2 regions of the Ancylomarina sp. YFZ004 genome follow, and region 1 is predicted to be linked to the other one. Evidence: riboswitches for the same ligand, from Rfam matches in the RefSeq annotation. Region 1 holds a riboswitch; the other holds the start of a gene.
The links. A riboswitch is a leader RNA that binds a small molecule or an ion and turns the genes downstream of it on or off. The one in region 1 is predicted to bind cobalamin.

Region 1 (15,637 bases):
AGCCAAATCGGTAGCCAGTGCTAACAAGTCTTCCTCCTTAGCCTTGAGTAGCATATGGGCAATACGAGGGTGACAGGGTAGTTTCTGGATCTGACGCCCATGTTCGGTAATTTTATAATCCTCCAGTGCTTCAAGCTCATGAAGACTTTCACTAGCCTGTGCAATTGCCCCTGCAGGTGGCGGACTCAACCATGTGAGTTCCTGAATATCCTCTACTCCCCAAGCGGCCATTTCCAAAACTAGAGAGCTTAAGTCGGCTTCCAATATTTCGGGTATACGGTGTTTCTTTAGTCGGTTATGAGATGCCAAGGACCACATGCGATAACAAACCCCTGGTCCCAATCGTCCTGCACGCCCTGCTCTCTGATCAGCAGAGTCTTTAGATATCTCGATGGTTTCCAATCGTGATAAACCTGTTTTGGAATCGAATCGAGATACCCGACTAAAACCACAATCCACAACAGTGTGAATGCCTTCAATGGTCAAACTGGTTTCGGCAATGGCAGTTGCAAGTACAATTTTTCTTCGCCCTTGCCTATCGGGCATGATGGCTGCCTGCTGCTGATTACCTGCCAGCATACCAAATAAGGGATAGATCATGATATCAGAAAACTGTGCCTTGAGCAAGGCTTCACATTTCCGGATTTCTCCCTCACCTGGTAAAAAGACCAGCGTATCGCCAGATTGTTCCTTCACTGCCCTAACAACCGTATTAGCAGTTATTTCAGGAAGTAATCTCACATCACTAGCATCGGTATAAATCAGATCAACAGGATACTGTCGCCCCTGACTTTCAATCACCTTTGCTTTTAACCGATCACTCAATTCGGTGCTATTGATAGTAGCTGACATCAGCATAATGCGTAAATCAGGGCGTAAGATATCCTGAGCTTCTCTACACAAAGCAAGAGCCAGATCGGCATGCAGACTTCTCTCATGAATCTCATCGAAAATAACCATACCCACCCCCTCAAGGGCATTATCGGACTGTAACATTCGGGTTAGAATCCCTTCTGTCAGAACCTCAACACGTGTGGCCTTTGAAACGCGCTTTTCGAAACGAATGCGGTAACCAATACTCTGTCCCACTTCCTCTCCCAGAAGAGAAGCCATACGTATCGCGATACTTTTAGCTGCCAAACGTCGTGGTTCCAACATCAGAATCTTCTGTCCTTTCAGCCAGGTTTCTTCCATTAAGGCTAGTGGCAACAAAGTACTTTTCCCTGCTCCTGGAGGGGCTGAAATAATGAGTGTATTCTGATTTGCCAGAAGTTCTCTGGTTTCAGTAATAATTTCTTTTACAGGTAAATCTATTTTGAAAGGGTCGAAAGTCAAGTTGAAAAGCTTTAATAATGTCAATATGCTCGTGAGCTGCAAATTTAGTAAAAAGGTATCAACAAAGAATACAGCACGAATGGATACCTGATTATAGACTCAAAAGAATTAAGACAGGCAGTAATAAATTGATGTCTTTGAAAAAAGTATAAATTTTCATTTTATCATCACCTCCACTACTCGTATTAGGTTTAAATAACAATAAGGGGGATTACGAATTCAGTTCATAAAAATAATTACTTTTGCGGCGCAATTGGTGCAAATTTGCTCAATAGGGAATCCGGTGTAAATCCGGAACTGTGCCCGTAGCTGTAATTCTCGTTAAGTCATTAACACATGCCACTGTTTCAAACTCAAATGGAATGGGAAGGCGTTAATTGATAGAGATAAGTCAGAAGACCTGCCATTGCCATATAATCACTTTGCTCCGGGAAAAGGGTAATTGATGTGTAACATTTCACAAAATAAGAATTTGAATTTAATAGGTGTCTATAATTAGGCATCCTGTTTTATAGATGTTTTTTATTTGAGAAGGGCCCATCTTACACACCATCTTTCATTCTCACGAGCATATTTTTTAAATCAAAAAAACAAAAATGATGAAAAAATTATGCGCAACACTATTGCTTCTACTAGCAATAAATGCCTACAGTTTCGCTTATTCTAAAAAACACGATCACAAAGCCATAGTCAAAGGCTATGTGGCAGATGAATCTTCAAAAGATCCTCTCCCATTTGTTAGTGTAACAATTCCTAAATTCAGTCAGGGAACACTAACCGATAATACAGGTAACTTTACTTTAGATAAACTAACTCCCGGTGTACATACCTTATGTTTTTCCTGTATCGGCTATCAATCAATAAACAAGCAGATTGAAATAGATTGCAGCAGTACTTTAGAATTAAACATACTTTTAAGTGAAGATGTTATTGGTTTGGACCAGATAGTTGTGAGTGCTGATAGAAGTAAGGTGAGCCGTAAAAACTCACCTGTTGTGGTGAATATGCTCTCGGCAAAAAGTTTAGAGCAGGTAAGTTCATGCTCTTTAGCTGAAGGAGTTGCCTTTGCTCCAGGCATTCGTGTTGAAAACAATTGCAACAATTGTGGGTTCAACCAAGTTAGAATGAACGGTATGGAGGGAAACTATTCTCAAATTCTAATAAATAGTCGTCAGGTTATAAGTGGCTTAGCAGGCGTTTATGGCTTGGAACATATTCCGACTTCCATGATTCAACGCATAGAGATTGTTCGAGGTGGTGGTTCTGCTCTTTTTGGGAGTAATGCCATTGCGGGTACCATTAATGTCATAACCAAAGACCCGATTAGTAATAATTTTAGCGTGAACATCCAAAACGGGATTATTGGAGTCGGACTCAATGACCAAGCGAACGATTTCAATCTAAATTTTAATTCGTCAATCGTTTCTGATGATCGAAAAACAGGTCTATTCTTATTCGGAATTAATCGAGATCGTAAGGCTTGGGATGCCAATGGCGATGGTTTTTCAAACTTAGTTGAGATTAGAAGTAAAGGTGCTGGCATGCAGGCTTACCATCGCTTCTCTGATCGCAGTAAACTTTCTGCCGAGTATCATTTTATGAATGAATACCGCCGTGGTGGCGACCATTTAGATCGTCAGCCCTTTAATTCAGAAATAGCTGAGCAGGTTGAACACGATATTCATTCTGCTGGTCTTACCTGGGATTTATATCTCGATCAAGCAAGAAAACATAAGTTTTCAAGTTTTGTATCAGCTCAATTAACAGATAGAAGCACCTACTATGGCACTCAGCAATTCGAAGACAAGGATGGAAATGCATTAGGAACACCACTTCCAGATTATTCTGCCTTTGGAAAGACAGACGATATCGCAAGCATATTCGGCTTTCAATATTCAGGTGATTTGGATAAGCTAATTTTTGCTCCGGCTAAGATTGTTGCAGGAATCGAGAACAATTACAATACGCTTAAGGATAATAAGCTTGGTTATTTCGATGATAAAGAGGCAAAAATGATTCCCAACACACTTATCTCCGATCAAAAACTGAATACAATAGGGAGTTATTTACAGAGTAAGTGGGATCTGGGTTTTATGAACCTGCTTCTTGGTGCACGAATGGATGCCTATAAAATCACCAATGATGCTGATAATTCGGAGTACACTAATTTAGTGATATGTCCAAGAATTAACTTCCAGTTTAAAATATCTGAGCAAATCAATATTCGAACTAGTTATGCCAAAGGCTACCGAGCGCCACAAATTTTCGACGAAGATTTACATATCGAAGCCTCAACTGCGAGAACCATCACACATCAAATGGCTAAAGATCTCAAAGAAGAAACATCCGACAGTTTTCTTTTATCAGCAGATTGGAATTTCAAGATGAAAAGCTGGAGGTCTTATATTCTTGTTGAAGGTTTTTACAATCAATTGAATAAGCCATTTCGTAATGATTACATACAAAACCCAAACAATGCTGATGATCTGATTGCTCTCCGAATTAATGCACCTGGTGCTGACATAAAAGGTGTCAATCTAGAATTTAAGTTAGTCCCTTCTGCACTTATCAATTATCAAATGGGACTAACCTTTCAGAATGGAAAATATGACAAAGCTATTAATCAGGGAGAAAACACTTACACTGATAAGATGCTAAGAAGTCCCAACAGCTACGGATATTTCATGCTAAACACCAAACTTAATCATCATACAAATCTTAGTTTTAATGGAACTTACACAGGTCCAATGCACTTAGTTCACTTGGGTGGTGGTGTTAACGAAAATAATATTGAAATCAATGAGTCACTTATCAAGACAAATGATTTCTTCGATCTGGGATTCAAAATCACCTACCATTTTGATTTTGGAGATCATATGAAGTTGGAACTGAATGCAGGAGCTAAAAACGTATTTAATTCATTCCAAAAGGATGCTGATTATGGTAATTCTCGTGATGCGACTTATGTGTACGGACCTATTTCACCACGAAGCATATTCTTCGGAATCAAAATTGGAAACTTTTAAAACTCTGCAGCTAAAAAACATTAAAAAACAGGACTATTCCCCATCTCATCTTGCTTTGAGATGGGGAATTTCGTTTAATCACTCATTACACTTTATAAATAAGAGCAAAAAGTCTTTTTATTAGACTCATCACTTTGTGAAACAATTGCTTTAGCCTACTTTCGCACGATTATAAAAAAAAGGTATTTAAGACAAAATAGAAAAGATGATGATGAGATGGATGTTGTTTATAGCTGTAATCGTATTAAGCAGTTGCAGTAAAGTGCCAGAAAGAAATTTTGAATTCAATTATAAAGTGAGCCTGCAAGCCAATTCTGGCAAAAACATGAAAGTTTGGATTCCTATACCTCAATCGAATGAAGTGCAAACGATTAGTAAGCTCTCTGTTGATACGGATATCCCTTATGAAATTAAAACTGAGGAACAGCATGGTAATACTTACTTTTATGCTGATTTAAAAGATGGATTAGCTCAAACTGCTGATATAAACATTCATTTTACTGTGAAACGAATGCAAAGAGCAAATGCTAAGTTTAAAGATACAGATCCAAACCTATACCTAAAAGCAAATAGATTGGTTCCTATTGGAGAACGCTTCGATTCAATTGTAAATGCAAATCACTTTTCTACTGATAATATGAAATCAGTTTACGATTTTGTTTTGAATGAGATGTATTATGGCAAACCAAAAGCTCAGAATCCTTCTGATCATTATTATGCCAGCTTACCAACAAGTATTAAAGAAGGCATAAGTAAAGACAGTGTTGTGTCTCTTTATCTAAATACGACAAAAATTGCAGGTGAGTTTACTTTTGGGAATGGTAATTCAAACTATGCTTGTGATATTTCGGTCGGTAATTGTACTGACTTCCATTCATATTTTATGTCTTTAACTCGTAGTATGAAAGTGCCTTCACGTTTTCATATCGGCTTTTCAATTCCTGAAGGACAAGAAGGAAAAATTGGTGGGTACCACTGTTGGGCTGATTTCAATCAAAACAATGAGTGGTTTCCAGTAGATATTTCTGAAGCGGATAAAGCACCTGAAAAAGCGGAATTCTATTATGGAAATTTAGATGCCAATCGTGTTGAAATGACTCAAGGTCGTGACTTAATATTGGAAGCTTATTCTAAAGGTCCAGTCAACTTCTTTGTCTACCCTATTGTAGAATGTGATGGAAAAGCTACCGCATACACTAAATCATTTTCCTTTAAAGAAATCTAAAGGGAATAACTAAGATGAATTTGAAAAGGCTGGGGAAACTCAGCCTTTTTTATTTAATGACTGTTACGTATACTTTTACTGATTCAACCATCTCTTAAATTCGGCACATTTGTCCTGACTGACAATAGCATCCATAGCTTCTTCGCAAGTTGGCTTGAGATTCAACTTTATTCTAGTTTTTGAGTAATAGACCATATCTATTATGCATGAATAACTAACGATAAATTTTCGGTTGATACGAAAAAAGGTATTGGGATCTAACTTCTTTTCAAGGTTGGCCAAAGTGCCATCGAACAAGTAACGCGTTCCATCTTTACTAAAAAGATAACAGGCTTTACCATCAGCCATAAAATAGGATACTTGCTCTAAATCCATAGAAAGAATACGCTCACCTCGACTTACCATGAAACGCTCTTGATATTTATTCCCTCCTATAATAGATTGCAAAGAATTTTGCAAAGATTCAATATCCAGTGATTTAGGCTTGGCAAACATGTCGTCATATTTATCTAATGCCTGCTCTAGATCATCTTCATCTATAGGCTTCAATAAATAATCAATACTGCATTGCTTAAAAGCCTGAATGGCATACTGATCGTAAGCCGTTGTAAATATAACAGGCGTTTTGAGTTTTATTTGCTCAAATATTGAAAAACTATTGCCATCACCCAAATGCACATCCATAAAGATAAGATCAACCTGATTCTCAGAAAACCAAACTACAGCCTGACTAACATTCTCAAGTTTTACTTTAACATCTATTCCTCCTGGACGCAAACTCAATAAATTCTTTTCCAACTCCCGAGCAGCAAGGCGCTCATCCTCTACAATAGCAACATTAATCATAGCTCATATATTTAGCCTACAAATTTAAAAAGAAATGGGGCTTTCTATAATAGAAAGCCCCATTTTGATTCAGATATATTTATTAACCTCTTACATTTAGTCCAACAAGTTAGGATTATTAATAATCGCATCTTGAGGAAAAGGCAGTGTATAACGAGGATCGCCTTGAATTAAAGTTGATGTTTCGCCATTAAAAATATGTGTGATTTCTGGCTGTGTTGTTCTTCTTAAATCGAACCAACGGTGACCTTCGAAAGCAAACTCACGTAAACGTTCAGTCATAATTTCATCAATCAACTCAGCCTTCTTCATTGCAGCTACACGAGCAACCTCTGTTGTATAAAAATCAGGTTTTAATCTTTTTGCTTTTAGATTATTCAAGTAAGTTCTCGCCTGATCTAAATCATCTAATCTGGCAGCAGATTCTGCAACAGTCAGATATAACTCCGAAGTTCTAAAAGTACATTTTGAATCAGTCTCCCATCCTTTTTCAATGGTATACTCACCTGCAGTATTTTCTTTTTCTTTAAAGTAAAGATCAAAACGTAAGTCACTTTCTTTCACATAAGTCGCTTTTAGCTTTTCTGAAGCTAGAGAAGACTTACCTACATCATCCGTAAACACCTTTTCTAATGCTAAAATACTCTCAACCGAATTGTACTTATGAGGCGCTAATGAATTATCGGCAACTAAATCCTGTAAATCTGATTTCAGTTTTAAAGCTTCCAAAGCCATTTCTCTTGATTTCTCAGTATCTCCCATGTATAAATACACTCTTGATTTGAAAGCAAAAGCCGCCACTCGGCTAAAACGATAATTTAAACCTTCTTCGTAAGTATCTATATTGATGCGCTTATCAGCTTCTGCAATATCAGATAAAACTTGAGTATAAACCTCTTCAACAGTATTTGGAAAATAAACAGCTTCTGTATCAATCACTAATGAAAGAGGTACACCTTTATCCGTTTTAGATGTAGCAACATTGTATGGTTTCCCATATTGATTCACTAAAGAGAAATGCATATACGCTCTCAGCAAATAAGCCTCTGCGACAATCTGATTAACTTCTTCATCAGTTCCTTCGGTAGCATCTACACCTGCATCAATAATATGATTGGTGTACATGATTATCTTATAGAACGCTTTCCATGAGAATGGTAAGGTATTTGTTTTGTAATTGACATCATTCCACAAGAAAATATCCTGTACGGGTGATAAATCATATTTTGATTCGTCCAACTTCAATTCATCAGAACGAAATGTTGTTTTAGCTTTATCAGAAGGAATACCATTATAAGCACTTGTCAACAAATCACGAAAATCATCTACTGTTGTAGGTATCAGTCGATCATTGGGTTTTACATCCAAATAATTATCACAGGCAGAAAAACTAAATGCTGCCAGCAAAAGAGCTATGTATATATTTATTTTTTTCATTTTTTACCGTTTAAAAAGTTAAGTTAACACCTAATGTAAAGGACTTTTGCTGAGGCTGAGCATAGATATTACCATATGACTCAGGATCAAAGTAACCATCATATCCATTTGAAACAACAAAAGGATTACGTGCTTCGAAGCTAAATCGAACATTCGATAATTTTACTCGCTTCAACATCTCTTTAGATAAAGTATAACCTAAACGGATGCTACTAATTCTTAAATAATTAACTTCTTTCAACCAAGTATCCAAATGATTATAAGTTCCAGCATTATCAATATTACCATACCATTGCTGCTCCATCCAATACTGACCATCAGCAGAGGTAGGGCCTAATAAGTTTGGTAAGCCTTTATTATTACCATTGATAACATCTAATAATACTTTAGACGTATTTCGACCTCTATCATATTCAGTCATGCTGTATGATGGAGTCGCTAAACGATGCATTCCCAAATTAAAGTTTGCAGATACGGTTAAATCAATATTCTTATATTTAAATTTATTAATAATACCACCAGAATATTTTGGATCTGCATCTCCTGCGTATTCAAATAAGTCTCTTACATCTTGAACTGATTTGTTAGATGCAGCTTTATAGTTTGGATAAAAATCAGCCCATTCGTCAAATAGACCAAAGTATTCAGTTCCTGAAACAGTATTGCCTTTTTTCTTAAATTGAGGATAGCCATTTTCATCTAAACCTGCTGTTTTGATCACCCAAACAGAGTTTGCAGAATAACCTTCTCTTGATGGTAACAATTGATTTGCAGGAATCTTTTCTTTCAATACTTTATTCTCATTATGCGAGATATTGAAATTTGTGTTCCACTCGAAATTATCAGTTTTGATATTACGAGTCGCAATACTCAATTCCCATCCTTTATTAGTCATTTCAGCCCAATTCACAGACATAGCACTAAAACCTGTTTCGTGAGCCAAAGATTGAGAACTAATAAGATCAGTACCTTTACGTTGATAGTAATCAAAACTCATACGAATTGCATGACGTAAAACCGATAAATCAGCTCCAATATTCCATGTCGATGTTTTTTCCCATCTCAACTTATCGTTTGGTAAACCTGCAATATCAATTCCATTTTCAGATGTGTTTGGAAGATTCGAAACAACTGTAGGTGAACCAACAATATAAGGAGAACTATTCTTATCGATATTTCCTTGCAAACCATATGAAGCACGAAGCTTTAGTTTGCTCAACCAATTTGTATTAGCTAAAAATGATTCTTCGCTTACATTCCATGATCCACTAACCGCATAAAGAGGTAAGTACTTGTATTTAGGATCAACACCGAATAAATCTGAACCATCGTAACGAACGCTACCAAAAAATGTATAACGTCTATCGTAAGTATAAGAACCTGTTGCAAAAAATGAAGCGTAACGGTTCATTCTATATGCTTTCTTGAAAAGTGGGAATGCCTTAGCATCAGTCTCATCTCTAAATACAATAGGCTTTGAAGTCATACTTGCAGCATTCCAGCCATAAGCAGCAGAGAAGACCTGAGTATATTCTGTTTGTCTCAATTCATTACCTACCATTACTTCAATCTCATGCTTATCATTTAGCAGAGTTTTGAATTCAAGCATGTTTTTGAAATTATATGAGTTACTTTCAGCATCCCAGTTTTTAAGAATACCACCCTCTGGAATAAAAAACTTACTGTTTTGCTCATAAGCACTCAACTGACGTGTTTTTCTTACATAAAAGGTTTCCTGATCGGCTTCCTTTGTCGTATTAGTCTTGTCAATCTGGATACCATATTGAGAACGGAAATTGAAGTTTGAATTGATTTTCCAATCTAAATCAAAAATAGCATTTAAGCCTTTACCATCAAGAATATGACTCGTTCCTTCTCTTTCTTCCAAAATATTAAAAGGAATGTTTACAATATTCCAGATTCCTTCTTCATCATTATTATACACATACTCGCCATTATCATCACGAAGTTTCAAATATGGATTAGCTAAACGAATATAGTTAGATGGGTTTGTCAATAAACTTGATCCCGTTAAATAGCTTTTATTCTTACGTTTGTTTGCAAACAAACTTACACCAAACTTCAAGTTATCTCTCAAGTTGAAATCTGTTTTTAGAGTTACATTGTAACGCTCTAGAGAGGTACCAATTGTTGTTCCTTTTTCGGTGTGAGAACCAAATGAGAAATAATAATTAGCCAATTCATTTCCACCAGAGATACTTAAACTCTGATCTTGATTTACAGCTGATTGATACAATTCATCTTCCAGATTAGCATCCACAGATCTTAATGCATTAATGGCAGATAATGACTCAGCACTAATACCCGAGATTCCATTATCCTGGTAGTTATACCAATCGCTATTTGCATGAAGAATTTCAGAAACGCCACCTTTATTGTCATTAAAGATATAATCTTTACGAGCAGCCAAAGCCATTTCTAAATCAACCTTTTCATTGGCATTCATCAGGTTCAGCTTGTTAAAATCTGGTCGAGAAATAAAAGAGGTATTGCTTGAGATATTAACTCTCATTTTTCCTTGCTTACCTTTTTTAGTTGTAATTACAATGACACCATTGGCAGCACGTGCACCATAAATAGCTGTGGCAGCAGCATCTTTTAAAACGGTAATATCAGCAATATCCTGAGGATTTAATCCGCCAATAGAAGAATTGTATAACTGATCAATATTATCCGAATCATTAAAATCAGGTACTTCATTTCCTTCTAAAGGAATTCCATCCAATACCCAAAGAGGATCTTGTGTTCCATTAAGAGAAGCAGTACCACGTATACGAATTTTAGCAGGGGCACCTGGTCCACCAGCTACAGCTACAGATGTAACACCGGCTAACTGTCCAGCAAGCATTTGGTCCACATTAGCAATACCACCTTGGCGAATGTTATCAGCATTAATTTTCACAACCGCAGATGTCAACTTGCGCTTTTCAATTTTCTGATAACCTGTCACAACAATCTCACCTAACTGACTATTAGCGTCACTTAGCTTGATTTTCACATAATCTTTTCCTGCGATATCAACAACCTGAGTTTCGAAACCCAAAAAGCTACAAGAAATAGTTTTTAATGCTGTAGGTACTTCAAGCACAAAATTACCATCAAGATCTGTAATCGTTCCCATTGTGATATTCTCAATCACTCCTTTTACTCCCGTTTCGGTCCCAATTGTCGATCTGTCAATAAACACCGAAGCACCGATCAGCACATCGCCGTCGGTTGCTGAGAGTACTCTCCCCTTTATTTGCTTCGTCTCTTGTGCCATAACTATGGCAGGTAAACAGATCAAAAGCCAGGTTAGCAGTCTTTTCATAGTTTAATTTTTAAAGGTTAAAAATAGTGGTTTTTGTAAGTAAAAAAGACAGGTAGGGCGAATGACTTCACCCTACCTATCATGTAGTTTAATATTATTTCATATTTAATGCTTCTTCAATCCTCATGATCAGATCATTATAATGGTAACGAGTTGCCTCATCTTTTATCGTCAATCGCTTCTTTAACAGGCTTCTAATTTTCATAAGTTCACCTCTTTTCATCGAAACAGCATCTGAAACACGATTCATTGTAGAATAAAACACGTTACGACGGAAGTTCTTTGAATTATCTGACTCAATTTCATCTTCAAACATCTTGTCATTACTCACCGAATAGTCACACAATACAGGCATGTGTTTATGTAAAGAACATGAACAAGCCGACTGTAAAGTTTTCTTCGTTGTTTTTGCCATGGACTTATTCTGGGTAATAATTAAGGCATCGATAAAATTCTTTTGACTCTGACGATCAAACACATTCAACTTATAGCCTTTAATCGTCTTCTTAAAAATACCCTGATGCAAATCATTCATCATATTTGCAACTGTATAAGCCTTATCCCCATTCTTCGCTTCGTTTTCAAGCATTCTCAACAGGCGCTCTTTTTGCAAAAGCGAATAGAAAATTCGAGCATGCAGATCACGGAATAAAGTTGTTGGTGCATATTCAATATCCCCAATAGGTGATTCCTTAATAGGATATGTTTTATTGTAGATATCAGCTTTAGTCAACCATTCAGGAATATCAATCACGTCATCAAGTAAATATTTAATGGCATCTTTTTGCTTGGCTTTCTCAACATGTGTGTAAGCTGATTTTTGCTCACCATATACAGGCATATCAAGATAAACACCACCCACATTTGTAACCACATGATTGGCATAAGTAAACCATTGTCCAATAATACCCATCATCATCTTCCCGGCTTTCTCATAATCCTGACCTTCTTCATAAGTCCAGCTTTCAACCTGAGGAACAATGCGTTTAAGATTTTTCAAGCCATAACGACTAGCATGCATGGAGTTATCACCTAAATCTTCACTTTGTGCAGATGGGTCAATTGTATTCTTACCACCTTGCTGAGGACCATAATGGTATAAAGGATCAGTTTCGTGCTTGCGAATCATAGCCTTTTGATCATTCAATTCATCCCAAGGGTTATTCTTATTATTCCATTTGTATGCCCAACCTATTGCGAAAATATCGTAGATTCCAATTTGAGGTGTGATATTCTCAACACCATCTCCAGGTTGCGCAACGTAATTAAAACGAGCATAATCCATAATCGAAGGTGCTGTACCTCCCATTTTAGTCGTATATGTTTTTGATCGAAGAGAATCAACTGGGTATGCATAAGATGCTCCCATATTGTGCATTAAACCTAAGGTATGCCCTACTTCGTGTGATGAAACAAAACGAATCGCATGTGCCATATGTTCGTCTTCGAACTTATTTGCGCGCGCTCTAGGATCGATGATTCCAGTTTGAACTCGAATCCACGATTGTAGAGCAGTCATCACATTGTGCCACCAAATAATATCAGCTTCAATAATCTCACCCGATCGAGGATCAACAACAGAAGGGCCCATTGCATTTGCCTGACTTGATGCCGCGTAGGTTACCATAGAATAACGCACATCGTCACCATCAAAATCGGGATCATTTACTGGAGCATCTTTAGCAATGATGGCATTTTTAAAACCAGCTTGCTCAAAAGCGATTTGCCAATCATTGATACCATCCTTAATAGCTTGACGCCATTGTGCAGGTGTAGCAGGATCCACATAATATACAATCTGCTTCTGTGGCTCAACTAACTCACCAGCTAAATACTTCTTAATATCTTCTTTTTTAGGCTCAAGTCTCCATCTATTAACCAACTCGCGATTTTCAAGTGCTTGCTGATCGTCATTAAAATAGAAATGTTTTGTAGAAAAGAAACCTACTCTTTTATCTGCAAATCTTGGTTTCATCGGCTTCTCATCCAATAAAACGATATTCGTTGTCACTTCAATTGAAACCGTAATTCCTTCTGCTTTTGTTGTCAATAAAGATTTTACAATAGCATTTTCAGGGAAAGATTTCACTTCATCTATTTTCGACAGCTTACTCACAGCCGATCCTGGCATACCTATGATTCCAAATAAATCGTTCAAACTCTTTTCTGAACCATCAAAAACCTTATTTACCTTAAATACATATGAAGTAGAATCTTTACTTAGACAAGCTAAATCGAAACACTCTCGGATTGATGGCATGTAGTTATCCTCAACTGATTTGGATATAGCGTCACCCTCTTTACTAGAATATGATGCCTTAGATGTTTTGACCCAAACCTTCTCAAGAATCGTATCAAGTTCGAATTTGATTAATAAATTTTGATAGTTTATCCCTTTATTAAATCCTAACTCATTAATTTCGGTTGGGACTTTTGAAATCTTATTCACTAACAAGAAATCGCGCCCCATTAGATTCTTATCTAATTCGAAGTAATAATCTTTCTTTACTCTATGAATATCGATCACACCACTTTTACTGATTGCTTCAGTAGTGATAACTTCATCGTAATTCTTTAATTCGGTTTTTTTCTTTTCAGCATCCTTGACATCCTTATTTCCGGTTTTCTTCTTCTTTTTCTTTAAGAATTTAAAAATACCTGTTTCAGACTGGTGTTGATTTAAATTAATAGCCTGTGTATGCTCTAGCATTCCTCCAAGAATACAAGCCGTCATCAGTGCTACTAAAAAACTCTTTTTAAATGTGTGTGTTAAGTTCATTCCGTATTTTTGTTCTTTTGCAAAGGATGATACTAATAGTTATTTGCAATTAACTATTGGATATTAATCACTCAGCAGGATCTAACCATTTACTAACCAAAAAAATATTTCCGATCCCTTAAGGAGAATCTGAAACAAATATGATTTTTTTATAAGAAGCAATAAAAAGGAAGGGAGTGAATCAGGGAAAATGAAGAGTGAAATCTAAGAAAGAGGGATTGAATCAAAAATCGCATCATCTTAATTCCATATATTTCCATACAAACAGTATTCACTGGAAAAACTAAACAAGCGATCTGCAAGCGCTGTTGAGCTAATCAATATCTTAACAAAGCGATATCAATTTTGTGAAAAGGCAGGAATGATTTAATACTTAAACGGAGTCATATTATAATAAAGGTAATCTGACAACAAACTTTTCTCCTTCTACACCATACTCAGCTTTTTCATCACCTAGAAATGAATACAAGGCATTTAAAGTTTTCAGGCCTGTTCCAGAATACGATGCAAAGTCAGAACGTAATTGATAATTATTTTCAACCAGTAATCTATCATTCTCTATTCTCATTGATATAAGCAAAGGTTTTTCTGTAGTCACAATATTGTGCTTAATCGCATTTTCAACAAGAGATTGCAAACTAACTGAAGGCAGTTTGTAAGTCATGTAATTCTCGGGGATATCATATTCCAAACTCAAATTATCCCCAAATCGAATCTTCTGAAGAAAAATATAGTGCTTCATGAAATCAAGCTCCTGTTTTAAATCGACCAAACTTGAGTTATTTCGATCCAAAAGATAACGATAGACTTTCGACAGTTTGAGTATAAACTTACGCGCCAATCTAGGCTCGGTTTCAACCAAGGCATATAAAGAATTCAACGAATTGAATAAAAAATGTGGGTTAATCTGATTTTTAATGTTTTTAAGTTGAGCTTTCACTTTCTCTTCTTCTTCCTGATGAGCACGCTTTCTTAACTCAACCGTTTCGCTAATATCAAATCGGAAACTAGAAAAGCCAATTACCTTTTCTTCTTCATCAAAAATGGCATTAAACACTTGCTGATAATGTCTGTTATTTCTTTTATATTCAGTCAAAAAGTGCTCACCTCTCAGAGCTCGATCAAAATGTTTCTTCATTAAATCTCCAAAATCATGATGATAGGTATTTATGGCACTCATTCCAACTTCAATCTCCATCCCCTCATTATCAGAAGCATCCTTTTGATACACCGAATTGAAACTTGTATAGCGACATTTCCGATCAACCGAAAAAATTCTAATTTGATCGGTACTCTCCATAATTGATGAGAGTTTATTTAAAATATTGCGATGTTTCGTTTCAGCTTTTTGTCGCCCTTCAAACTCAGACAGCCATCTATGTTGCGAATAATAAAGAAATATCATTAATAGGAAGGCCAAGACAATACCAATTAGTGCTGTTGAATTCCTGACTTCTTGAACGGCCTCTTCTACATTAAATAAAGGTACACTTACCGTAATTACCCAGTTGATGTCAGTCTCTCCTATTTTTACCGGCTGATAGACTCTAATGACCAAAACCTGAAGAAAATTAGAATGTACCTCATTGTGATTTTTATTTCCGCTAGACATAACTTCACGAATAACATCAGCATCAGCATCATAAAGACTATCGATA
Region 2 (15,637 bases), on a different contig from region 1:
GATATTTCAATGAATGCACATGTTGGTGAAGCTTATGGTGTGTTAAGAGGTACAAACTTTGTTTATACTGATGGAAAGAAGACTGTAGACTCAAGAGGATACTATACTAGAACTGAGAAAGAAGAAGTGATTGGTAATATCCAGCCAGACTGGCGTGGAGGTATTACAAACACACTTTCTTATAAAGGTTTTTCTTTAAGAGCCCTAATTGATATTCAAAAAGGCGGTGATATTTATTCTGTAGACCGTAAGTATGGTTTAGCTACAGGATTATTTAAAGAAACTGGTGGCTTGAACTCAAAGGGAAATCCTAAACGTGATGCTGTATCAGACGGTGGAGGTATTCTACACGCTGAAGCAGTAATGGCTGATGGTACACCAAATACAACCTTTGCTCGTGCTAATGGTTGGGGTGGAGACCAGTATTATGGAAGAACACCTACTGCTAGATACTTATATGATGCATCATATGTTAAGTTGAGAGAGGTTGCTTTATCTTATTCTCTACCTAAAGATCTTTTAAATAGCACTTTCTTAAATAAAGTTGTTATTTCTGCAGTAGGACGTAATCTTTGGATTATCCAAAAGAATACGCCTGGTTTTGATCCTGAAACAGGACAGAGTTCTGGAAACAAGCAAGGTATTGCAAATGCTTCTTACCCAACATCTAGAAGTTTTGGTTTCAACGTAACATTAGGATTTTAATTTTAAAAGACAATTATGATGAAAAAAATAACATATCTATTACTAGGAATTATTTCTACGGTGGGAATTGTTTCTTGCTCACTAGAGGATAATATTGATCCTAAGAACGCAAGTAATGTGCCAGTAGAAACCTTATTTACTCAAGCTCAAATTGAGTTTGTAAATCAGTACAATAGTATGAGTGTAAATAGAAATATTTCACGTCTGCTTGCTCAATATTGGATGGAAACTACTTATACAAATGAGAGTCGTTACGATTTTCTTGATAGAGGTATTTCTGATACATTTTCTTCTGAATTCTACAAGGATGTGATCAAAGACCTTCGAGAAGCTATGATGATTCTTGATAATGCTGGTTATGTTGGAGCTTTGGCTGATAAAGCTATTAATCAGAAAGCGACCATGACGATTCTTGAGATTTATTCATTTACTGTTTTAGCTGAGACTTTTGGAGATATTCCATATTCAGAAGCAGTTCTTGATATTCCTGATTTTACACCTAAATATGATGATGCAGAAACTTTATATGCTGACCTTTTGGTTCGCTTGAATGCTGCAATCGCAAGTTTAGATGCATCTAAAGGAACATGGGGACATGAAGACTTATTATTTGATGGCGATCTTGCTAAATGGGAAATGTTAGGTAATGCTTTGAAATTAAGAATGGGAATGCGTATGGCTGATGTTCCTAGTTTTAACTCTGCTACTGTTGTTACTGAAGCTTTGGCTGCTGGTGTTTATGATGCCAATCTTGAAGGAGCTTTCTTCGGTTATATCGGAGCCGATCCACACGTCAATACCATTTATGATGGTTTCTTGATTGATGGTAGAAAAGACTACACGCCTTCTAATACTTTAATTGATAAGATGCTTGCTCTTACTGACCCACGTTTACCTTTATGGTTTACTACAGTAGGTGGTGTCTATAAAGGAATCGAATATGGTAAAGAAGATGGTGGTGTTTATGACCAATTTTCACATTTTACTGATATGTTTTTTGAGCCTACCTTAGAAGTTGTTTTAGCTGATTATTCTGAGATGGAGTTTTTCTTAGCTGAAGCTGTTGAAAGAGGTTATGCTGTTGGTGGAACTGCTGAGGAGCACTATAATAATGGTGTTACTGCTAGTATTCTTTATTATGGTGGAACTGAAGCTTCTGCAGCTGCTTACCTAGCTCAAGCCAATGTTGCTTATGCAACTGCAGCTGGTAATTGGAAAGAAAAAATTGGTACTCAGAAATGGTTAGCAATGTACAACCGAGGTGTTGAAGGTTGGGCTGAATGGAGACGTTTAGATTTCCCAATTTTAAATACGCCTCATGGAATGGAGTATTCTGATATTCCTTCTCGTTACCCTTATCCTTTTGATGAGAACGAAATGAACGAGGCGAATTATGATGCTGCTTCTGCTGCTATTGGTGGTGATAAAGCTACAACTAAACTTTGGTGGGATAAATTCTAAAAAATATAAAAACTATGAAAAAAAATATTTTAAAATATATTCTAGTAATGTTTCTGGCAGTATCGTTTGCATCTTGCGATGATTTCGATCAAGAACTAAATTACTATGATACGGCAAAACTAGATCTGTCTGCGTCTTCATTTACAGTTTTAGATACTCAGTTGGAGACTACTATTGATTTTCAAACAACAACAAAAACTGTAGGTGCAGTTAGATTTGTTTATGATGGAAATGAAATTGGTACAGGTACTGCAACAAATAACAAAGTAACTGCGACTTTTAACCGTTCAGATTTAGATTTATCTGCAATTGATGATGCTTCTAGATTGTATGTTTATGCAATGGTTGATGGAAAAGAAAAGGAAATGTATACAACTATAGATATGGTTTCTGCTTCTTCAATTAAAGATCCTTTTGTTACTGTTGATGATGAAGAAGAGACTGATCCAATTTTTGAGATGTCTGATGTAGTTAAGAACTTTACTTATAAGGTTTCTCCTGAAACTGCAAGTGGTGTTATTGTTACTGCTTCTATTAAAGTAAATGATGATGTTGATTACACTGAACTATGGTCAATGGATTATGATGCTGCCAATTTAAATTGGGGTTTCAAAGGTGCTGACTATGTAAAAGGTGATGAGATCTCTTTGATGTTAGTAGCTACAGTTGGAACTTTTACTGATACTGTTACAACTTCTATTACTGTTAGTGAATATTTAATGGAGGAAGCAACTAGCTCTAAAATTGACATGGTTAAGCCTGGATTCGACCTTGTTGAAACTAAGGCAGTACCTGTTGATGGCACTATGTGTATGCTTGAGTTTACACATGATTTTGATCAGTTAATGCAAGGTTTTGATGCTCTTAATGGAACTGAAATCTTCTTAATCACTGATGCAGATCTTAAGGTAGAAATGAATTTGCCTGTTCTTAAAGCTGCTTTTGATGTTGCTACTACAGTTACTACAATTGCTGACGCTAAAGTGGGTGATCGTTTTATTGTAAAGACTGTTCGCGATTCTAAAGATTATTATGGAACTATTAAGGTTACTGGTTCTAATGATAATAGAAAAGGCGAAGATGATTTTCTTTCATTCGATTGTTCTATTGAAGTATATGATGCACAGAAGTAATCATTACTAATATATAAAAGAGTTGATCTTCGGATCAACTCTTTTTTTATACAACAAATCCCAAGCCTCATTTGAAGCTTGGGATTTGTTATTTTCGATATCTTTTGAAGATGATTAGATTAGTAACTCACTTCCATCTTTACCTTCTTTTTCTTAATGCGCTCATTTTTTAGCATTCTCAAAAGCTTTTCAGCCATTTTACGTTTTACAGCCACAAAAGAAGCATGATCCAGTACTTCTACTTTACCCAACTCATCTTTTTCAAGTTGACCTTGCTTCATGAAGAATCCTACAATATCCATCTTGTTAATCTTGTCCTTTTTACCTGCATCTATGTAGATGGTTAGCCACTCAGGATCTTCGGGTAATGTAAGGTTGTCAGGAATAATCATTTCTTCAATGTCCTGATTGATGAACTCAGGAAGATAATCACTATCTGCTAATATGAAATAAGATTTACCTGAGGCATCCATTCGTGCCGTACGACCGTTACGGTGTGTGTAAGCATCTGCAGTCGTTGGTAACTGATAATGTATCACATGTTTGATTGAAGGGATGTCAAGCCCTCTGGATGCTAAATCTGTTGTAATTAGAATCTGGTGAGATCCATTTCTGAATTTAATAAGAGCTTTTTCACGATCGTCTTGTTTTAAGCCACCATGAAACGTGTCGTGTTGAAGATGTGAATCCTTTAGAAGGTCACTGATTCTATCGACAGTATCACGATGATTACAGAAGACCAATGTGGCTTCGTTGCCATTGTGACAAATTAAATTGAAAAGAGCGGCTAATTTATCTTTACCATCAGCTCTAACTATTTTCTCAACAAGAGATTCTTTAGGAGTATCAACTAAATAATTAATCTCAAAGGGGTTTGTTACTCCAGTAAATTCTGGAATACTCTCGCTTTTTGTTGCTGATGTTAGAATTCTTTTTTTGATAAACTCTAATTGTTCAATAATTTGCCCCATTTCTCTGTGGAAACCAAGTTCCAGAGATTTGTCAAACTCATCTAAAATAATGGTGTTGATACTATCTGGTGAAAAATTTTCACGACGAAGATGGTCGGCAATTCGTCCAGGTGTTCCAATAAGAACAGCGGGAGGCGTAGAAAGACTGTTTTTCTCAATTTTCATGGCATGGCCGCCATAGCAACAATTCACTTTAAAAGGAGTCGATAGACTTTTAAAAACTGACTCTATTTGGATTGCAAGTTCGCGAGATGGAGCTAAGATTAAAGTCTGAACGCCATTTTTATTTTCATCAAGTTGATTAAGGAGAGGAAGTAGAAATGCTAATGTTTTTCCTGATCCAGTAGGGGATAGAAGAACGATATCATCATTTTTGGTCCATGCTTCAATACATTTCTCTTGCATTGGCTTTAAGGCTTCAATTCCTAATTTCCTTAAAATCTCCTGTATGTTAATCTTATTTTCTTGCATGCGGCAAAAGTAATTCTAATTTCCTAATAATTGGTATACCCATTCATTTAAGCTAGGCATTATCCTAATTCATTTTAAATTGGAGTGATAATCGATAGGTTGGAATCTTTCTCTTATTTTTGGCAATCTTAAAGAATGGAATTATGGAGACGGTGAAAAAACCAAAGACAGAACAGGAAAAGAAAGATATCTATTTTCAGCGCAAGGTTGCTAAAAGAATGGGTAAAGCCATTAGTGATTTCGAATTGATAGAGGAGGGGGATCGAATTATGGTTGGTGTTTCTGGTGGAAAAGACTCTCTTGCTTTATTAGAACTTCTAGCCCTAAGGCGTAAATTCAAGAAACAGAACTTTGAGGTTGTTGCAGTTCATATTAATGTTTTAGAATTACCTTACGAAGTTGATCGTGATTTCTTGAAGTATTTTTGTGAAAAGTTGGATGTGCCTTTAATTTACCGAGATATAAATGTGGATTTTGAGCGTCCAAGCAAAAAGCCTGCATGTTTCCGTTGTTCTTGGCATCGAAGAACAACACTTTTTAAAATGACTGATGAGTTTAAATGTAATAAGCTTGCCTTAGGACACCATATGGATGATGCCATCGAGACCTTATTGATGAACATGATGTATCAAGGGGCAGTCTGCAGCATGCCAGCTAAATTGAGTATGTTTCAAGGGAATATCATTCTAATACGTCCATTGATACTCTTAAAAGATGCAGAGATGCGTGAGTACAGTCGTATTCGCAAGTTTGTATTGGAAAAAGAACTTTGCCCACACGAAGATGTCACCAAGCGTAAGGAAACAACAAGGATGATTGAACGGATTGCTGGTGATGATTCGCGCATCAGAACGAATATGTTTCGATCGATGAGTAATGTTCAAACTGAATATTTACCTATTATTCCAAAAAAAACTAAGTTAGATATCTGATTTTTGATTTGATTCACTTATTTTTATTCTTCAAAGTTTCCCAATGTAAAAAGGGACATATTTGGTTTTATACATTAAACTATTCGTATGGCTAAAGAGATATTAGTATTAGATATAGAAACCACTGGTTTTTTGAATCAGGGTGGCAAGATTGTTGAAATTGGGATTGTAAAGCTTGATTTGGATACCGGTGATGTAACGCCGGTTTACAATTCTCTGATTAAGGAAGATGGTTTAAGTTCATCACATACACGTGGAGGTTTTGGATGGATTTTTCAGAATTCAGATCTTCGATTCGAGGAAGTGCTGGAAGCACCTAGCTTGGATAGTCAGAAAGAAGAAATTCAAGATTTATTAGATCAATTTAGAGTGACAGCTTATAATAAAGCTTTTGATTTTGGATTCCTTAAGGATAGAGGTTTTCAGATTAAGGAATTAGATTGTCCGATGCATTTATCAACTCCAATTGTAAAACTGCCTGCGCCTAATGGACGTAGAGGTTTTAAATGGCCAAAGGTTGAAGAAGCCTGGGATTATTTCTATGGAGATACAGGCTATATTGAAGCTCATCGAGGTTTAGATGATGCTATTCACGAAGCTAAAATTGTTTATAAACTATATCAAATGGGTGAATTTCCGTATACGGTAAGCCTCTTCGATTAAAAATATGAGTCCCACCTTTATTTGAGGTGGGATTTTTTTTATTCAGTTCTGATGTGATCTGATTTGACACTATCAATCTTACTAAAGCGTTCAATTATCTTCTCAACTTCGCTTTGTCTGATGCTAAGAGTGATTCTACATGTGAGATTAAAATCTTGATCGATTTGAAGAGGTTGTTCTTCTTTTATAATTCTCATAACATCATTCATAACTAGATAGTCAAAATGGATATCGTAGATGTCATTTACTGTTTTCTCAATGATTTCAGCATTCGAAATAGCATCTATAGCTGCTGCTTTATACGCGTGAATTAAACCACTAACCCCCAGTTTTGTTCCCCCAAAATAACGGACGACAACAATTAAAATATTGGTGAGATCAGATGATAATATTTGGCCCAATATCGGCTTTCCTGCAGTGGATGAAGGTTCACCATCATCATTAGCTCTAAAGTTCTTCTTATCGGCTCCAAGCATGTAGGCATAGCAATGATGGCGAGCATCATAATATTTCTTCCTGAGCTTGTCGATTTCTTCCTTTATTTCTTCTTCACAAGTCACCGGAAAAGCATAAGTAATAAATTTACTTCCCTTTTCTTTATAAATCCCTTCCGATGTATTTTGTATGGTTTTATAACTATCTGTTTGCATAATCCAACAGTTAAAATATGATTTGTGGGGCAAATTTATTGAGCCAGAATAATGATGGCAATAAAAGATAAGGCTATCCCCATATAATTGAGCTTGCTAATTTTCTCCTTATAGATGAAAAGTCCAAATATAAGCGATAAGGAGACAATACCAATATTAACCATGCTAAAAACAACAGAGCTTTTAAATCCAGAATTGTTGAGGGCTGCAATTAAATAATACAAAGACCCAAAGTTAGCGATACCTAAAATGCTGCCTCCAATTAGGGTATTGATAGAAACTAATTGTTTCAACGATCTTTTTTGGATATACAAGCTAAGAAGACCTGCTAATGCAGCAATAGCAAAAAGAACCAGCGAGAATAACTCTGATCCGCCATTGGTTAAGAAAGTTTCTTGAGAGTATTTAACCAACGTATCAACAAGTCCTGCTCCAAGAAAGAGTGATACTGGTAACCAAATATGTTTGATTTTACTTGTCTTGTTAGATGGTTTGTACACAGCTAATATGATCGATGCAATAGCAAGTGAGAAGCCTAGAAACATCATCATGTTCACCGATTCTTTAAAATACAAGATCGAAAACATAATAGGGATAATAAAAGACATTTTGCTGGCTAGGCTCGTTATCGTAATTCCTGCTTTTTGAGATGATTTACCAATAATGAAGAAAACAACAATAAATAGTAAACCAATCACTAAGGCAAGCCCTATCCAATTTTGTTCTGAAAGTTCTTGCAATGAAATTGATTTATCAGATAGGAGATAACTCATAAGTCCAGCAATAATATAATTGATGACTATTGCTGGAAGAATTTCAATATTGAATTTTTCAAAACTTTTGAAACAGATGAAGATTCCTGTTGAGGATAGTATCGCCAGTAGTATGAGTAACATCTTGTATCTTTATTTTTTGTTTAAAAAAAAGAGCTGCTCTTTTTAGAACAGCTCCTCTGTATATTTTAAAATTGTAAGGCCTGTAGGCAATTACATTTTCAATTTTTTATTTATTTCTTCAATCTGAGTTTTAAACGCTCTGTCTGTATCTATTAGATTGTTAACTGTTTTACATGCATGTAAAACAGTTGCATGATCTTTTTTTCCAATTTGTGAACCAATGGTTGATAAAGAAGCCTTAGTCATAGACTTTGAAAAATACATTGCAATTTGACGAGCTTGTACAATTTCACGCTTTCTAGTCTTGGCTTGAAGCAGGTCGATAGGCATATTGAAATGATCACAAACAATCTTTTGAATGTAGTCAATTGAAATTTCACGCTTGGTATTCTTTACCAATTTATCGATAATTTCAATTGCCAATTCTAGATTTAATTCTTTTTTGTTCAGTGTTGATTGAGCTAAAAGTGAAATAAGAGCTCCTTCTAATTCACGAACATTGTTGATGACATGTGTTGCGATATATTCAATCACATCATTCTCTAGAATGATACCATCTTTATATGCTTTTTGTTGCAAAATACGAACTCTTGTTTCATAATCCGGGTTTTGCAAATCAGCTGACAATCCCCATTTAAAACGAGAAAGTAAGCGATTCTCCATACCTTTCAATTCAATAGGTGCCTTATCAGAAGTCAAAATTAATTGCTTACCTGATTGGTGTAAGTGGTTGAAAATATGGAAAAATGTATTTTGTGTTTTTTCTTTACCCGCTAACTCCTGAATATCGTCAATAATCAAGATGTCGATCATTTGATAAAAATGAAGGAAATCGTTCTTGTTATTATTACGAATAGCTTCAGTAAACTGAGTTTGGAATTTTTGTGAACTTACGTATAGAACTGTTTTCTCAGGATGAATCTCTTTTGCTTTCAATCCTATTGACTGAGCCAAGTGAGTTTTTCCTAAACCAGAATCACCATATAATACAAGTGGGTTAAATGCTGTTCCTCCAGGATTCTCAGAAACGGCCCAACCAGCAGAACGAGCTAATCGGTTGCAATCACCTTCAATAAAATTAGAAAAAGTATAATCAGGGTTTAGTTGAGAATCAATTTGCAATTTTTTAATACCCGGTATAATAAATGGATTCTTGATGCTAGGTTCCTCTTGAGAAAAAGGATTCTTAACGGGTCTGTTTTTTGTGTATGCTGGGTTGTTCCCAGGAACGACAACAGATAGAGGCTTCATATTAGCCATCTGATTATTCTCCATCACAACATTGTATTCTAATTTTGCATTAGAACCAAGTTCCTTTCTTAAAGTCTTTCTAAGTAGATCAATATACTTCTCTTCCAGGTACTCGTAGAAGAAATGGCTAGGTACCTGTAAAGTAAGAATTTCATTCTCCAACTTTAATGGTACGATAGGTTGAAACCATGTACTATAGCTAATTGGCGAAACATTATCCTTAATTACGGCTAAGCAATTTTCCCAGATTTGGAAGTAATTATCGTTCATTTCTTGTTCAGAATTTTAAGACGTTTTAATGGCTAGATTTTATTGGGTCATGCAAATTTGGATAAAAAAAATCTGTAAAAAAAATGAAATTAAACTTGACTTTTAAAAAAGACGATTTATCCCTTGAAACATCAGCTGTTAGAGAATGAAAATAAATAAATAAAAATTAATCAATTGTGCTCTAGGGACTTAGGTGTTTTTACGCGCTTAAGTGCCTGACTAGTAGGGTTTTTTGTAAATCCAAGTTTAATGAATTTAAATAAGAAAATTTTTAATTTGTAATTAACAAAACGGTGTGTTTTGTTAATGAGATGTTGTGTTCAAATCATTCAATCTTTATAACAATTTCCTTAATTATGTGTAAACATAATTTGTTAGTTGAAGTCGTTAGTTTTTATTGATAATTAAAAACTTTCGATATGATTTGAGCACTAATCTTTTAGTCTCTTCGAAAACGAAGACTTGTTCAATTAAAAAATATTTCATAACTTTGATATCAAAATAATATCAAAATACTATAAATATGAAACAGGAAAGAAACTTTTCACCTTTATCAGGCTATTTCATTATCTTTTTAGTTCTGATTTCACTTTTGATTGGAATTTTTGGGCTGGCTGTTATTCATCACCCCGCTTTTGTGATTGCACTTTTGATTGGTGTGTTTATGACGCCAGGCTTTGTCGTTGTAAATCCGAATCAGTCGGTTGTTTTAATTTTATTTGGAGAATATAAAGGAACTATAAAAGCGAATGGTTTTTTCTGGGTTAACCCATTTTTTGCGAAGAGAAAAGTATCTTTGCGAGCAAGAAATCTTGATAGCGATCCCATTAAAGTGAATGATAAGATTGGTAACCCTATTATGATAGGTGTTGTCTTGGTGTGGCGTGTGAGGGATACTTTCAAAGCAAGTTTTGATGTCAATGATTACTCTAGTTTCGTAGCGATTCAATCAGAGGCAGCTATTAGACACATGGCTGGTTCGTATCCTTACGATAATTTTGAAGATGAGATGGCTGAGGTTACTTTACGTTCCGGAGGTAATGACGTGAGTGAATTGCTTGAAAAAGAACTTACTGATAGATTGGAAATAGCAGGGATTGAAGTTATGGAGGCAAGAATAAATTATTTGGCTTATGCTTCTGAAATTGCTGGTGCAATGTTACGTCGTCAACAAGCAACTGCTGTGGTTGCAGCAAGATTTAAAATTGTTGAAGGGGCTGTAAGTATGGTTGAAATGGCTCTTGATCAACTGAAAGAAAAAGATGTAATTGAACTTGATGAAGAAAAGAAAGCTACAATGGTGAGTAGTTTGATGGTTGTTCTTTGTTCTGACAAGGATGTAACACCTGTCATAAATGCGGGAAGCTTGTATCAATAGGAAATTAAAATATGACAAAAAAGAAATCCTTTGTTTTGCGATTAAATCCAGAAATCTACAAGAAACTGGAGAAATGGGCTGCTGATGAATTTCGGAGTTCTAATGGGCAAATTGAATGGATTATTAATAAAGCCCTAAAAGAGTCTGGACGTATAAAGAAAGAAGTTCCAGATTCTGAAGAAATCAATGAACCCGAAGATTAAAGAACTGAAGTGGTTGTTGCAAGTCAACAATCACTTTTTTTATGACAAGTGGTGTTTTCTTTTCAATTTATGACACTCAATGAGAATGACCATTTTGCTTTTTTTTTATAAATATTGCATAGCTTTGCAGGTAAATAGGTTTCCTAAATGGGAATTAAAAGGGAATCCGGTTTAAAACCGGAGCTGTTCCCGCAGCTGTATGTCCTGTTCGTTAGATCGAATTGTATATTCAAATGATAAAGCCACTATTAGTATCTCAAAAATCTGAGGTGAATGGGAAGGCGTTTGAATGGATAAGCCAGAAGACCTGCCTTTAGTTTTTTTATATTCGTAACTTCGGGAGTTGAGTAACGAGATTATGACTTTTTGGTTGTATCTTCTTTTCTACTTCCCATTCTAATTTTATGTAATGGGTATTCGTCAATTAATGCTTCTAAGTTTAGCACTTAGTTTATTCCTCGTCCTATCTTGTGGGAAATCTACAAACAAGAAAACGATTTCCAAAACGGAAACTCCCAATGAAATTGTTGATTCATCTTTCTATTTCGAATCAAATATCAAGCATGCTAAAGGTTTTAAAATTGATATCCATGATGGATATAAGGAGCTGTCTGTACTTGATCCTTGGAATAAAGGGCAAGTTTTCCAGAAGTATTATCTTATCCCTAGAGGAAAAAAAGATGGTATCAGTTTACCATCCGATGGTCAGATTATCGAAGTGCCAGTTAGAAGTATTGCTGCTCTTTCGAGTACTCAAATAGGCATATTGAATTTTCTGGGTGTTGCAGATAAAATAGTAGCCGTGTCCTTGCCTGATAAAGTTTATAATAAAAAGCTTTCGAAAAGAGTTGAAAGTGGTCATGTTATTGGAGTTGGACATGCAGCAACTCTCGATTTTGAAAGAATCGTTGATTTATCTCCTGAGCTTGTAATGGTTGCAGGATTTATGAAAATATCCAATGATGAAACGAAATTGATAAATGCAGGTTTGCCAGTTGCTTTTAATATTGAATGGATGGAGAGTGGCCCACTTGCACGTGCTGAGTGGTCAAAATTTATAGCCGCATTTTTTAATATGGAGCAAAAAGCCGACGATTTATTTACTGATCTAGAAAATAGGTATTCTAATATTAAATCAAAAATTAAGGATGTTGAAGATAAACCAGATGTTATTTCTGGTTACCATTATAAAGGGGTTTGGTATATGCCAGGTGGACAGAGTTATTTAGCTCAATTATTACGCGATGCGAAAGGTGAATATTGTTGGTTTTCTGACTCAACACAAGGGAGTATTCCTTTAAGTTTTGAAGTCGTGCTTGATAAACAGTCTGGTTCTAAAATTTGGTTTGGTCCAGCACATTGCCAAAGTTTAAAAGAAATGAAAGCCTTAGATGAAAGATATACCTTGTTTCAAGCCTATAAAGATGGGCAAGTTTATTCTGTCACTAAACGAACAAATGAAAAGGGAGCTAATGATTATTATGAGTCAGGAGTGATATGTCCCGATCTATTGTTGAAGGATGTCGCTAAAGTTTTACATCCAAAATTATTTCCTGATCATGAACTTTACTTTTATAAGAAATTAGACTAGGGTGTTGCGAATTTGTACAGAAAAAATAATTGAATTTAGAAATGCAAAATAAATCGAAAATCATACTATTTGGAGGTCTTTTTATCCTCATTGCCTTGTTTTTAGTTGTCGATCTTATTCTTGGGAGTGTAAGTATTCCTTCCGATAAAATTATGGCAATTTTAATGGGAGAGGATGTTAAAACATCTTGGAATTATATCATCTTAAATTTTAGATTACCTAAGGCTATAACTGCTATTCTTGTAGGAGCTGGTTTATCTGTGTCTGGCTTAATGATGCAAACTCTATTTCGAAACCCCTTGGCAGGTCCATATGTCTTAGGAATTAGTTCTGGAGCTAGTTTGGGAGTTGCATTGATGGTTATGGCCTCAGTTTTACTACCAGGTGTTTTTGGAGCTATATATAGTTTCCTTGGTAGTTGGGCTCTAGTTGTATCTGCTATTGCTGGTGCCTCTATTATATTTGTAATTATTGGAATGGCTTCTATTCGAATTTCAGACAGTGTCTCATTATTGATTATTGGTATCATGTTTGGAAGTATAACTGGAGCCGTTGTGAATATCCTACAGTATTTTAGTGATCCTGAGCAACTGCAAAGTTTTATTGTGTGGACATTTGGAAGTCTTAGTGGTGTTACTTGGAATGAGATGCATTTAATGGCACCAGTCGTCGTTTTAGGCTTACTGATGTCTTTTGTGTTGATAAAACCGCTGGATGCCTTGTTGTTGGGTGAAAATTATGCGCGTGGTGTTGGTATATCCGTAAATAGAACTCGAATTTGGGTTATAATTAGTACTGCTCTTGTTGCAGGTACTTTAACGGCATTTACAGGGCCTATTGCTTTTATAGGTGTTGCAGTCCCACATATGGCACGAGCTATCTTTGGAACCGCTAGTCATAAGGTTTTATTGCCTGCTGTTGTTCTTATAGGTGCAGCTCTTATGTTGATTTGTGATATTCTATCACAAGTTCCAGGCAACCAAACGACATTACCAATAAACTCAGTAACCGCCATGTTTGGTGGTCCTGTGGTGATATGGGTGATTTTAAGGAGTAGGAGTGTAAAGGCTTCTTTTTCCTAAAGAAATATTTCAAGTGAAGGTATAGTTTTGAATTGTGTACTAAGAAATTATTATTGTGAGTGATAATTACTGTAAGGATATATTAGAAACCGATGGCTTATCGATAGGTTATAAGCAAAAGAGGAGTGAGGATTTATGTCTTTTATCTGACCTTAATCTAACTGTTCGAAGAGGAGAGTTGGTTTGTTTGTTGGGACCTAATGGTTCTGGGAAATCGACTTTAATGCGAACTATTGCAGGTTTGCAAGCGCCCTTAAAAGGTAAAACTTTGGTTGAGGGTGTACCTATACGTGAGCGTAACTTTGGAGAGATTGCTCGTTTGTTAAGTATCGTTTTAACTGAACGATTAGAAGTGGGGAATCTTTCCGTTTATCACATTGTATCTCTTGGGAGGCATCCTTATACGTCGTGGATGGGACGCTTGTCAGAGAAGGATGAAGCTATGATTAAGTGGGCTCTCGAGCAAGTGGGCTTATGGGCATATGCAAATAAGTTCATTAATCAGTTGAGTGATGGTGAGCGACAACGTGTGATGATCGCTAAGGCTTTGGCTCAGGATACCCCATTAATCATGTTGGATGAACCTACAGCCCATTTAGACTTGCCTAATCGAGTTGAAATAATGCGTTTATTAAGGAATCTAGCCAAAGAAACTGATAAGGCTATCCTTTTATCAACTCACGAACTTGATTTAGCCTTACAAGCTGCTGATATTATTTGGTTGATGTCTAAGAATAATGATTTTAAAATTGGAGTTCCTGAAGATTTGGTTCTTTCAGGTAGTATTGAAGATACTTTTAAGAATAAATCATTCAATTTTGATAGAAAAACTGGGAATTTCATCATGAATTATCAGAAAAAGCAAAAAATACAACTGGTAGGGAATGATGTGATGGGGTTTTGGACACAAAGAGCGCTTTCGCGTGAGGGGTATCAAGTTACTTGTGAGAAAACTGATAATTGTTCTATTCATCTAATTGAGGATAGGATGGAATGGGAAATTCACAATAATGGTGAGCTTACGAATTGCAAAAGTATTCAAGAGCTCTTGCTTGCTCTAAGTTCAAATTTGTAAGGATTAAGAATAAGCCGTTTTTTGAATGCTTTATTATGAATGGCCTCCTTGGTGTTGTATTAAGTTTAATATCTATGTGGTTATTAAGGGTGTAGGTTGGTGCTCCTTTGTGCTTGTGTCTGATAATCAGCGATTAAGCCTGTGTTGTTGATATTGGGCATGGAACGTTTTTAGTTGATGGGATTTAACTTATGTGATGTTTTTTGAAAAATATGTACGTTTTTTTACTCTATAATGCCGTGTATATAGGGTGTGTGTATATTATTATGTTGCTACTTTAAAATCATAAAAAATTGATTTTTTTGTCCTCTGAAATTTGCAAAGCTTAATAAAACCGTTATATTTGTGTGTGATTCAGATAAAAAAACATTTTTATTAACCCAAAAAACTTATAAATTATGAACAAGGCTCAATTAATTGAAGCAATGGCTAACAAAGCCGGTTTAACTAAAGCTGATGCAAAAAAAGCTCTTGATGCTTTTATCGAAACTACTTCTGAAGCTCTTAAAGGTGAAGATAGAGTAGCTCTTATCGGATTTGGTTCATTCTCTGTTTCAACTCGTGAAGCTAGAACTGGAAGAAACCCTCAAACTGGTAAGCCAATTGATATTCCAGCTAAAAAAGTTATTAAATTCAAAGCAGGTTCTGAGCTTGTTGAGGTAATTCAATAATTAAAGAATAAGAAATTTTAAAGGAGGTTATCTATTAACCTCCTTTTTTTATATCATTTTGGTTAGAGAATAACCGGAATTTAGAATAGCGGTAATTTCGATTATCGCTATTTTTAATTTTTAAGCAGATATGAATTTTGAACAGAAAAAAGATTTGATTCAATTTCTGGAAACAGTTATGAAAGAAGAAAGAATTGAATTGATTGAGAAAAATATAAACGAACGAACAAGATA

Region 2: it holds a riboswitch for cobalamin, as region 1 does, so the genes downstream of both, ACXR6G_RS01775 (ABC transporter substrate-binding protein) here and ACXR6G_RS17650 (TonB-dependent receptor) in region 1, are expected to answer to the same signal.

The regions. Positions count from the first base shown of each region.
Region 1 is NZ_JBTCHQ010000014.1:864-16,500, forward strand. It holds partial or broken gene hrpB (ATP-dependent helicase HrpB) at 1-1,335, opposite strand, end outside; cobalamin riboswitch at 1,572-1,757, shown strand; gene ACXR6G_RS17650 (TonB-dependent receptor) at 1,932-4,361, shown strand; gene ACXR6G_RS17655 (transglutaminase domain-containing protein) at 4,567-5,586, shown strand; gene ACXR6G_RS17660 (LytR/AlgR family response regulator transcription factor) at 5,662-6,432, opposite strand; gene ACXR6G_RS17665 (RagB/SusD family nutrient uptake outer membrane protein) at 6,529-7,869, opposite strand; gene ACXR6G_RS17670 (SusC/RagA family TonB-linked outer membrane protein) at 7,880-11,200, opposite strand; gene ACXR6G_RS17675 (zinc-dependent metalloprotease) at 11,295-13,979, opposite strand; gene ACXR6G_RS17680 (histidine kinase) at 14,368-15,637, opposite strand, start outside.
Region 2 is NZ_JBTCHQ010000001.1:429,254-444,890, reverse strand. It holds gene ACXR6G_RS01830 (SusC/RagA family TonB-linked outer membrane protein) at 1-705, shown strand, start outside; gene ACXR6G_RS01825 (SusD/RagB family nutrient-binding outer membrane lipoprotein) at 721-2,166, shown strand; gene ACXR6G_RS01820 (hypothetical protein) at 2,181-3,299, shown strand; gene ACXR6G_RS01815 (DEAD/DEAH box helicase) at 3,419-4,741, opposite strand; gene ACXR6G_RS01810 (ATP-binding protein) at 4,885-5,673, shown strand; gene ACXR6G_RS01805 (3'-5' exonuclease) at 5,761-6,336, shown strand; gene ACXR6G_RS01800 (IMPACT family protein) at 6,375-6,986, opposite strand; gene ACXR6G_RS01795 (hypothetical protein) at 7,022-7,882, opposite strand; gene dnaA (chromosomal replication initiator protein DnaA) at 7,973-9,403, opposite strand; gene ACXR6G_RS01785 (SPFH domain-containing protein) at 9,927-10,781, shown strand; gene ACXR6G_RS01780 (Arc family DNA-binding protein) at 10,793-10,984, shown strand; cobalamin riboswitch at 11,104-11,313, shown strand; gene ACXR6G_RS01775 (ABC transporter substrate-binding protein) at 11,394-12,575, shown strand; gene ACXR6G_RS01770 (iron chelate uptake ABC transporter family permease subunit) at 12,617-13,657, shown strand; gene ACXR6G_RS01765 (ABC transporter ATP-binding protein) at 13,713-14,732, shown strand; gene ACXR6G_RS01760 (HU family DNA-binding protein) at 15,131-15,403, shown strand; gene ACXR6G_RS01755 (TrmH family RNA methyltransferase) at 15,534-15,637, shown strand, end outside.